2 regions of the Mesorhizobium sp. 113-3-9 genome follow, and region 1 is predicted to be linked to the other one. Evidence: predicted binding sites of a transcription regulator. Region 1 holds the regulator's gene; the other holds the start of a gene.

Region 1 (5,466 bases):
GGATTCTGCCGGAATCCAGGACAAGAGCTCCGGAAATGGCATTGAGCATGCTGCTCTTGCCGGCTCCGTTGGAGCCGATAACGATGCCGAACTCGCCCGTGGCCAGCGACAGGCTGAGACCGTCCAGCGCGATCTTCTCGTCGGCCTGGCCCTTGTAGAATACTTTGCGCGCGGATCGGATCTCGAGCATCGTTCCTCCCTGACCTCAGGATGACGGCGCCGACGCCGTCATCCTTCAGTGCCGATGTCAGTCGACGATGCAGCCGCAATCAGCCATCGACGCCGGTATCTCGATGCCGAACGCGGCCATCGCCTTGCGGGAAATCGTTGCCATGTGACCCTTGTAGGCCGGGCGCGACGGCGCGATCGTCTTGGGATCCTTGCCCTTGAGGATTTCGGCGGCGATGTTGCCGGCGTTGACGCCGACCTGCGTGTAATTGACCGCGAAGCTTGCCGGCACCGTGCCATTGCGGACCGCGCTGTCATCGGAGTTGACGATCGGGATTCCGGCCTGGCGAGCCGCCGCGGAGACAGCGGCGATCGCCGGCTGGATCAGGTTCGAAGCCGGGCCGTAGATCACGTCTGCCTTGCCGGCGAGCGCGGCGATGCGCTGCTGGATGTCATTGACGTTGTCGACGCCGACTTCGACGACTTCGAAACCGGCCGCCGGTGCGGCCGCCTTGATCTTCTCGACCAAGGCAACGTCATTGGCCTCGCCTGGATTGTAAGGCACGCCGAAGCGCTTGGCGTTCGGCAGCAGCTTTTTGGTGAAGGCCATGACAGCGGCGACGTCCTGCAGATCGCTGGCGCCGGTCATGCCTTCGTCTCCGGCGTCCCACGATGGCACCAGCTTGGCCGCGACCGGATCGGTGACGGCGGCAAAGACGATCGGAATGCCGGAACCGGCAAGCGCCTTCTTGGCGATCTGCGAGACCGGCGTGGTGATGGTGTAGATCAGCTTGGGCTGCTCCGCCTGCAGCTTGGCGATCATCTGCGGCACCAGCGACGCATCGAAATTGGTATGGCTCTCCGTGTAGACGACATCCTTGCCCTCGACAAAGCCATTGTCCGTCAGCGCCTTCTTGAAGCCGGCTATGGCGGCGTTGAGCTGCGGATGCTCGCCGAAATTGGCGATGCCGATGCGAATCTGGTCGGCGGCGGCACTCCCCGCGCTGACCATCAATGCGCCTGCCAGGGCCAATCCCGACAGCCAAGCGGATTTCGACTTCAACATCATTTCCTCCCAGATTTGATCAGCGCCGCTCATCGGGACGGCAACTGTGGCGATCATGGTCAGTCCGTCGCCACCTGTCAAACATTATATATAATTCTTGCCATGGGCCGCCATCATATATAATTTTCACATGCCCGACGATGGACGGATCGCGATGCAGGATCAGAACAACTCCACGAAAACCGAGGCGGCCTATCAGCTGCTGCGGCGCGATATCCTGACCACACGCCTCATGCCGGGCGCACCGCTCAAACTGAGCGCGCTGCGCGGTCTATACGGTGTCGGCTGGACACCGCTGCGTGAAGCCTTGTCTCGACTTGAGGCCGAGCGCCTGGTTACCGCCATCAGCAATCGCGGCTTTGCCGTGGCTCCGGTGTCGCGGGCCGAGCTCGAGGACCTGGCTCGCGCAAGGATGGTTGTGGAGATGCCGCTGTTCCTGGAATCGATCGAGAAAGGCGGCAGGGAATGGGAGGACGCGGTTGTCACCGCCCACTACCGGCTCTCCCGCTGCAAGACCGCGGTCGACGACCCCTCGGATGCGGCCGTCGACCAATGGGACGAGAGCCACGAGGCCTTTCACGCGGCACTGCTGAGTGCTGCGACGTCCAACTGGCTGTTGCGCTTCCGTTCGACAATCGCCGATCAGTTGCGGCGGCATCATCGTTTTCTCGGCCTGGCGCCGACATTGCGGGCGGCCGCCGGCCTCAAGGATGGCTATGGCGAGGCAATGGACGCCCTGCGCGAGGCGATCGCGATCGAGCATCACACCGCGATCATGGAAGCGGCCCTCGATCGCGATGTCGAGCGGGCAAAGGCGCTGATGACGGCGCATATCGGCTACACGCTGCATGTCTACGTTCACAGCGAGGACGGCGGCGCTAACACCTACACCGCACGCGCCGGCAGCCTGAAGGCAATTTCGGGATGACTTCAGCGCTTCCGCGACGTCCGACTCTCGATGAGATGGTCGCGGCCCGCGACAGGCTGGCTGCCTGGTTGCCGCGCACGCCGCTGCTGCGCCTCGATCTCGGTCGCGCCGATCAGCGGATATTCCTCAAGCTCGAGACATTGTCGCCCATTGGCGCCTTCAAGATCAGGCCGGCGCTCAATGCCTTGCTCTGCCGCGATGCCGATGAACTCAGGCATGGCGTTGCGACTATCAGTTCCGGCAACATGGCCTACGGAATGGCCTGGGCGGCACGGGCGCTTGGCGTTCCGGTGGCCGCCTACATGTATGCCGATGCACCCCAGACCAAGATCGACGGGGTCCGCGGCCTTGGTGGCGACGTGCGCTTCGTCTCGCACGAGACATGGTGGCGCTACATCATCGGAACGGAGCGGCCGGAGGGCGCGGAACTCCTGGTGAACCCGGTCACCGACCAGGCGGTGCTTGCCGGCAACGCGACCATTGGCCTCGAGATTGCCGAAGATCTGCCCGAGGTCGATTGCGTCCTGACACCTTATGGCGGAGGGAGCATGACAACCGGTGTCGCCAGTGCGGTCAAGGCGATGCGGAGCCAGGCCAAGGTCTTCGCCGTCGAGGATGAGAATGCGGCTCCGGTCACGGCGGCGTTGGCGGCCGGACGCATTGTCGAGATCGAGACGCGCCCCTCCTTCATCAAGAGCATAGGCGGCCCATCGCTGGTGCCTGGCCTATGGCCCTTGGCAAGCCAGTCTATCGACGGCGCCATTGCCGTCAGCCTCGATCAGGTCACGGAAGCGATGCGCCTTTTGTTCTCGAAGGCAAAGATCGTGGCCGAAGGCGCGGGAGCCGCCTCGCTCGCCGCCGCTCTCCGCAGCGAGCGGGCAACCGGCAACGTCGTCTGCGTTATCTCCGGCGGCAATATCGATGCCGGCGCCTATGCGCAGATTCTGGGCGGAGCGATGCCGGAAGCCTGAACGCGTTCTATCCCCGGATAGCCAGCGATTGTTGGCGTTTTGATTTCGTTTCGTTCCGCTCGAAATGGATCGATTGGCCCATGCAATCCGCCCTGTGAATGCCCTTCAAACGCTGATGCCAAGCGGGACAAGAGGGTGGGCCACAGGCCATTAACCAAAATGATTTCAATGCTCGCCTTGGCGCGGAGGTGGTCGATTGCTGCCCGCTGCCGGCGGCAGATAATTTCAGATGCCTTAACAAATTCACTAAACTTTAAACAGTTGCGGAACACAACTGGAACAGATAGTGTTTGTTCTGGGTTTGTTTTTCGATTCCGATTCACACCCTTCGTTCAATGCCTGGGGGGCGCCATGCTGACGCGCAAGCAACATGAACTTCTGATGTTCATCCATGAACGGCTGAAGGAAAGCGGTATCCCGCCCTCCTTTGACGAGATGAAGGAAGCGCTCGATCTCGCCTCCAAGTCAGGGATCCATCGCCTGATCACGGCACTGGAGGAACGCGGCTTTATCAGGCGGCTGCCCAACCGGGCGCGGGCATTGGAAGTGCTGCGGCTACCGGATTCGATCGCGCCCGGCCTCAACGCCGCAAAGAAATTCTCGCCGAGTGTCATTCAGGGCAGTCTCGGTCAGGGTGGCCTCGGCCGCCAGATCAAGCCGGCGCCGTCGCGCTTGCCTTCTGCCGGCAATGACGACGACGCGGTCTCCGCCGTGTCGATCCCGGTGATGGGCCGTATCGCCGCCGGCGTGCCGATCGATGCGATCCAGCATCAGACGCATTCGATCTCGGTGCCGCCGGACATGATCATGGGTGGCGAGCACTATGCGCTGGAGGTCAAGGGCGACTCGATGATCGAGGCCGGCATCTTCGATGGCGACACGGTCATTATCCGCAACGCCGATACGGCGAGCCCGGGCGAGATCGTCGTGGCGCTGGTCGACGAGGAGGAAGCGACCTTGAAACGGTTCCGCCGCAAGGGCGCCTCGATTGCCCTTGAGGCCGCCAACCCGGCCTACGAGACACGCATTTTCGGGCCGGATAGGGTCAAGGTGCAAGGCAAGCTGGTCGGGCTGATCAGGCGCTACTGAGCAGGAGCAGCCGGCGTTTCGGCTTTTTGATAGGGTGGCAGCCCCCTCGCCTCACGCGAAAACTTTCGTTGCTCGTGCCAGGGCCGATACGGCCCGTCCACGGCGAAGCTGACGGTCGGCGGGCCGGTCGCCGATTGACGATCGAAGAACACGGCGGCACTGCCCTTGCGTGCAAGTTGCCGTTTGGTGATGACGAGAACCAGCGGGTTGTGGCAGGCATCGTAGCCTGTCGCGTCATTGACAACGATCAGATCGGCGAAACCGCAGGCCTTCCAGGTAGCCTTGCGGTCTTCGACATGCGCGATGATCGCGCCAGACGGATGCCGGGCGAGACAGATGCCCTCCGTGCAGTAGAACGGCGCCCCTGGCGGCAGATTGACGGCATCTGCAATGTCGAATTGCCCGTCCGCCTTGTTGAACATCTCTGGTGTGACAATGGTTTCGGACACCAGCGCGCGTTTCCAATTGTCGACGGTGAATTCGTTCGGACGAGCCCGGCTGACCGCGAGTTCGCCACCGCCGATCGGCACCGCGACCAGCCGCGCGTCTTCGGAGATCAGCACATCCGGCACGCGCGTATCAGACACGGTCAACAGGCCGGCGAGTGCGAATGGCACTGCCGCCAGCCGTAGCCATGTCGTCGCCATCGTCGCGATGACCAGGGCAATCGTCACCAGCAGTACGGAGTGTTGTGAAATCATCCCGATCGCATCGACGGGGGAGCGTTCCGATATCCACGCCGATATGGCGATCATCGCTGTCAGGCCCTTGCCCATGAGGTAGAGAAAAGGCCCGTCCAGACCGAAGGGCATTGTCAAGGCGCTGACAACCGCCAGAAACATGACGACCGAGACAATTGGCATGATAGCCAGATTGGCGAACAGGCTGAGCGGCGAAACGCGCTGGAAGTGCCATATGGCAAACAGCGCCGTGGCGCTGCCGGCAATGATGGACGTCATCGCCACCCCTCCCGTAAGCGCAAGGAATTTTCGCATCAGGAACCCCGGCAGGGACCGCTTTGGCGGTGGCGGTCTTGCCTTTCCCGCACGGTGATCCGCCCAGCCGGCATAGGCGCCGACCAGCGCGGCCGTTGCGGCGAACGACATCTGGAAGCTCGGGCCGACAACTTCGTGCGGCGACACCACGATGACGGCGATCGCCGAGATCGCCAGATTGCGCATGGTCAGCGCCGCGCGATCGAACAATACGGCAATCAGCATCACCGCCAGCATGATGAAACTGCG
Region 2 (5,466 bases), 3.8 Mb from region 1:
CCGCCGTCGCCGACGCGTTTCAGCGAGCCGACCATCGAGCGTACCTGGTTGTGCAGAAAGGAACGCGCCGAGGCCCTTACCTCGATCATATCGCCCGTCTGGCTGACATCTAGCCGCTCCAGCGTCCGGACCGGGCTGTTGGCCTGGCACTGCGTCGAGCGGAAGGTGGTGAAGTCATGCCGGCCAAGCAGGACTTTCGCCGCCTCGTGCATGACGGCGGCGTCGAGCCGCTTCGGCACCCACCACACCTTGCCCTTGTCCAGCGCCGATGGCGCACGGCGGTTGAGGATGCGGTAGAGATAGTGACGGCCAGTGGCCGAGAAGCGCGCGTCGAAATCGTCCGGGACGACCATCGCCTTCAGGATGGCGACATGCGCGCCGGCGGCCTGAAGATGGGCGTTGACGGCGTCGCGCACCTTGTCATCGGGCCATGCCTTGGCGAGATCGACATGCGCCACCTGGGCCGTCGCATGCACGCCGGCATCGGTGCGGCCGGCGGCACGCAGCCGCACCGCCTCGCCGCTGAATTTCTCGATCGCCTGCTCGATCGCCTGCTGCACCGAAGGCTGGTCGGCCTGGTGCTGCCAGCCGGCAAAAAGGCTGCCGTCATATTCGATGTCGAGGCGAAAACGCGGCATGCCGGGCGACTATACGCTCTTGCCTACGCGGCGAGAGCGGTGAAGGCGGAAGCGTAGACCAGCCTGCCGGCTTCCGGAGCGTCGCCCCAGGCCAGCGCCTGCAGCGCTTCGCTTTGGTATTCGCTCTCGAATCTTTCGGCCCGCGCATGGCTATAGCCGAAACGGCCGTAATAGGCCGGATCGCCCAGCACCACGGCCAGTGTCTCGCCGGCATCCCTGAGACGGATATGCGCCTCGCGGATCAGCGCGCCGCCAATGCCGCTGCCATGGAACGAAGGCTCCACCGCCAGCGGCGCCAGCGCCACGGCTGCGAGACTCTTGCCGCCATTCTGGACGAAGAGCCGTGAAAACAGGATATGGCCGACCACCTGGCCGTCTTCTTCCGCCACCAGTTCGACCACGGCGTCGCCGCCGGTCACCAGTGCGTCGACCAAGCCGGCCTCCGCCTGCTGGCCGAAAGCGTGTTCCTCGACGAGGCGGATGGCCTCGCGATCCCGCGGCGTCGCCGCGCGTATCGACATCATGCTCATGAGAACTTCATTCCTTTAACAATCTTGGCTCCGCGCAGGAATTCCGACGCGGCGGCGGGCTTTCCGCCCGCACGTTGAACTTCGACCAGTCTGATCGCGCCTGCGCCGCAGGCGACCGTCAGCCGGTCATCGAGAATTCCTCCCGACTCGCCCAGATCTTCCGAAAGCGCCAGACCTTCGGATAGCGTCGAGCGAAGCAGTTTCAGCCGCTCCATGCGGCCGCCAATGTCAATTTCGGACCAGGCGCCGGGAAAGGGCGACAGGCCACGAAGGTGGTTATGGACCTCGACGGCAGGCCGTGTCCAATCCACACGCGTCTCGGATTTATCGATTTTTCTGGCGTAAGTCACCCCGTCTGCCGCCTGCGCGGTAAATGTCAGGGTGTTCTCTTCCAGCCGCGCCAGCGCTTCCACGATCAGGGCGGCACCGACACTCATCAACCGATCATGCAGATCGCCCGCCGTCATATCGGGTTCGATGGCGCATTTTTCAAGCAATCCCACCGGACCGGTGTCGAGCCCCTCTTCCATGCGCATCACCATCATGCCGCTTTCCAGGTCTCCCGCCATGATGGCGCGCTGGATGGGGGCGGCACCGCGCCAGCGGGGCAAGAGCGATGCGTGGCCGTTGATGCAGCCAAGCCGGGGGGCGTCGAGAACAGCCTTCGGCAGCAGCAATCCATAGGCGACGACCACGGCGATATCGGCCCGCAAGTCATGGAAAGCGGTCTGTTCGGCCTCGGTCTTGAGAGAGGTCGGCGTGCGTACCTCGATGCCAAGCCGCTCGGCCTCGCGCTGTACCGGCGAGGGTGTCAGCTCCAGCCCGCGCCGGCCGGCCGCGCGAGGCGGCTGCGTGTAGACGGCGGAAATCTCATGTCCGGCCTCGGCAATCGCGCGCAGCGTCGGCACCGAAAACTCCGGCGTGCCCATGAAGATGACGCGAAGGGGCATTCCCCTATCCCACCAGCTTGCCCGGCGCCTTGTCCTTGGCGAGCTTCTTGAATTTCTTCACCACCATGTCGCGCTTCAGCTTCGAGATATGGTCGATGAACAGCACCCCGTTGAGATGGTCGATCTCGTGCTGCAGGCAGGTCGCCATCAGACCCTCGGCCTCCATCTCCTGCAACTTGCCGTCGCGGTCGAGATATTTCACCCGCACGGAAGCCGGGCGTTCGACCTCGGCGTAATAGTCGGGGATGGACAGGCAGCCTTCCTCGTAGACGGAGCGCTGATCGGCGCTTTCGAGGATCTCCGGATTGATGAAGACATGCGGCGCCGGCGTTTCGTCTTCCTTGGCGAGGTCGATCACAAGCATGCGCAACGGCTCGCCGATCTGGATTGCCGCCAGCCCGATGCCGGGCGCGTCATACATGGTCGCCAGCATGTCGTCGGCCAGTTTGCGCAACGGCGCGTCGACGCGCTCCACCGGCTTCGAAACCTGGCGCAGGATGGGATCGGGAAGGATGATGAGCGGCTTGATCGGCATGGCGTCCCACGTAAGACGTCCAGCGAAAAGCGTCAACCGGTGGACCTGAGCCTCGTTCACGTTTTGATCTGTGCCAGCCCCACGAATCGGCTATGCTGTCCACATGAATGATCTGAGCACCATCCTTTCCGAGCCCGTCGCCCGGCTTGGCGCCTCGACAATCACGCTCGGCCACGCTCTGGCCTTTGGCGCCTTGTTGTTTTTCGGCCTGTTCGTGGCGCTGGTCGTCGCGCTATGGCGGTCGGCCAAGGCGCGCGCCGTCGCTGCCGCGGAAGCCGCCGACCATGCCCGCGACGCCGAGGCGCGGATGGCCGGCATACTGCAAAGCCAGGCCGAGATGCAGGGCCGCATGGGCGCCATCGCCGAAGTGTTCGGCGCGCGCCAGGCGGAGTTGACGCAGTCGATCGGCCAGCGCCTCGACGCCATGACGGGCCGCATCGGCCAGACCATGACCGAGCAGACCAAATCCACGCATGAGAGCCTGGCCAAACTGCAGGAGCGGCTGGCGGTCATCGATACCGCGCAAGGCAACATCCAGTCTCTTGCCGGCCAGGTCGTGCAGCTCCAGGCCATCCTCTCCAACAAGCAGACGCGCGGCGCCTTCGGCCAGTCGCGCATGGAGGCGATCGTTGCCGACGGCCTGCCGCATGGCGCCTATGAATTCCAGGCGACGCTGTCGAACGGCAGCCGGCCCGATTGCCTGGTCAAGATGCCGAACGGCGCGCCCTCGCTGGCCATCGATGCCAAGTTTCCCCTGGAAGCGTGGAACGCCATCCGCGCCGCCGATGGCGCCGACCTGCAGAAGGTCGCGTCCCAGGCCTTCCGCCGCGACATCGAGATCCATGTCCGCGACATCTCCGAGAAGTATCTGATCCAGGGCGAGACGCAGGACACCGCCTTCATGTTCGTGCCGTCGGAATCGGTGTTCGCCGAGATCCACGAGAATTTCGAGGCGATCGTCCACAAGGCGCACCGCGCCCGCGTCGTCATCGTCTCGCCGTCGCTGCTGATGCTATCGATCCAGGTCATCCAGGCGATCCTGAAGGACGCCCGCATGCGCGAACAGGCGCATCTGATCCAGGGCGAGGTGATCCGGCTGATGGAAGATGTCGCGCGCGTCGACGAGCGCGTGCGCAAGCTGCAAGGCCATTTCGGCCAGTCGGCCAAGGATATCGAGGACATACTGGTCTCGACATCGAAAGTGACCAAGCGCGGCCAGAAGATCGAGGCGCTGGAGTTCGGCGCGCAGGCCGAAGGCGATGCAGGCCCGGAGACGCCGTCCCGGGCACCGGCCGCAAAACTCGACCCCGGCCCGCGCGTTGCCGATTCAAAGACCGGGCAGCTCAGGCTGCGGGTCGTCGAAGGCGACGACTGAGCAAATAACTGCCTAGAGCAATTCCAGGAAAAGTGTGTAACGGTTTTCCGTCCGGAATTGCGTAAAAACAAATAGTTAGAGCGGTTCTGCGATTCCGTCAAACGCTGAACCGCTCTAGGCCACGGCGACGATGACGTGGGCTTGAATCTTGGCGGCAACCGCACCGCTGCCATGCCTGGCCGCAATCGCGGATGCGGCATAGTCCGTTGCGGCGTCGAGTTTCCCCGGGTCCCTGGCCTCGATTTCGGTGCGAAGCACCGTTCCCTGGCAATAGGCAACGGCCGGAATGCGCGGCGAGGGTGCAAGGCTTTGTTCGGCCCTCGTCTCGATCGCCACAGCGGAGAAGCCCGCCTGCTCAAGGTCTCCGCGGATCAACGCCGTATCGTGGTAGCCGTGCGGCGTGCGGGCCAGAAAGCGCGGTGGATCGTTCGGAAAAATCCTGGCCAGTGCATTCGTCACATCATCGGCAAACACGTTCTCTTCGATGCGATCCCATACGTTGAACAGAAAATGTCCGCCGGGCTTCAGCACCCGCCTTGCTTCGCGGTAGGCGGAGGGGCGGCTGGGAAAGAACATCGCGCCGAACTGGCAGCAAACGAGATCGAAGGTCGCATCTTCAAACGGCAGCGCCATGGCGTCGGCCTGGCGCCATTGGATGCGGCTGTCGGGAGCCTGTCGCGAAGCGGCATAGTCGAGCATCGGCTGGTTGAGGTCGGTCACGACATAGCTTGCGCCAGGAGACAGTCTTGGCGCCAATGCACGGGTGACAACCCCGGTGCCCGCGGCGACTTCCAACACGGCGCTGGGCGAAAAGGATGCTGCTCGTTGCGCAAGATCCGCGGCGAACGGCTCGAAAATCAACGGCACCATATAGCGGTCGTAGTTTTCCGGGATCGAGCCGGCAAACAACTTGTCCGTTTCCAACATGGCTATCACCCGCCCGTTTGATGGCGAGCCAGGCTAGCACATAATTGCTGCCTTGGGCGGCTTTCGGCGCAGGGGCTACTGCTCCTCCACGATGCTTATGCCCTCGAATTGCGGAAGCCAGTGCAGAGCCGATCGATGCCACTTCTGTTGTGTCGGGACCAGATCCTCGCGTTGCCGCGCGGTCCCCGCCCGGATCCCATAGACCTTCGGGCCGTCACCGACAGACGTCGCATAAAGATGCGAACCGCAGTCGCCGCAAAATGCCTGGGCGCGCTTGGCGCCGCTCGATCCGGTCTTGATATAGATTTTTGGCGTGCCCCTGGTGATCCGGTAATGGTCCTCGGGCGCGGGAACTGTGACGCGAAAGGCCGTACCGGTCAGTTGCTGGCAGTCCGTGCAGTGACAGATGGAGGTCTTTCCCGCGTCGACCTCCGCTTCATAGGTGATGGCGCCGCAATGGCACCCGCCGTCGATCTTCATGGTTGCTCCTCCGCAATCCTTCGACTGATCT

What was found. The regulator LexA, encoded in region 1, represses DNA repair genes until DNA is damaged. The targets are predictions, from matches to a motif close to TGTTCNNNNTGTGTTCNG.
Region 2: a site for LexA is predicted at 2,707-2,724, ahead of MesoLj_RS03340 (DNA recombination protein RmuC). Genes of this name have one in related genera too.

The regions. Positions count from the first base shown of each region.
Region 1 is NZ_AP023246.1:4,474,349-4,479,814, reverse strand. It holds gene MesoLj_RS21705 (ABC transporter ATP-binding protein) at 1-190, opposite strand, end outside; gene MesoLj_RS21700 (ABC transporter substrate-binding protein) at 248-1,234, opposite strand; gene MesoLj_RS21695 (GntR family transcriptional regulator) at 1,389-2,162, shown strand; gene MesoLj_RS21690 (threonine ammonia-lyase) at 2,159-3,133, shown strand; gene lexA (transcriptional repressor LexA) at 3,485-4,222, shown strand; gene MesoLj_RS21680 (ComEC/Rec2 family competence protein) at 4,216-5,466, opposite strand, start outside.
Region 2 is NZ_AP023246.1:715,872-721,337, reverse strand. It holds gene truA (tRNA pseudouridine(38-40) synthase TruA) at 1-638, opposite strand, end outside; gene MesoLj_RS03355 (GNAT family N-acetyltransferase) at 662-1,168, opposite strand; gene fmt (methionyl-tRNA formyltransferase) at 1,165-2,118, opposite strand; gene def (peptide deformylase) at 2,123-2,653, opposite strand; gene MesoLj_RS03340 (DNA recombination protein RmuC) at 2,757-4,028, shown strand; gene MesoLj_RS03335 (class I SAM-dependent methyltransferase) at 4,143-4,955, opposite strand; gene MesoLj_RS03330 (GFA family protein) at 5,031-5,435, opposite strand.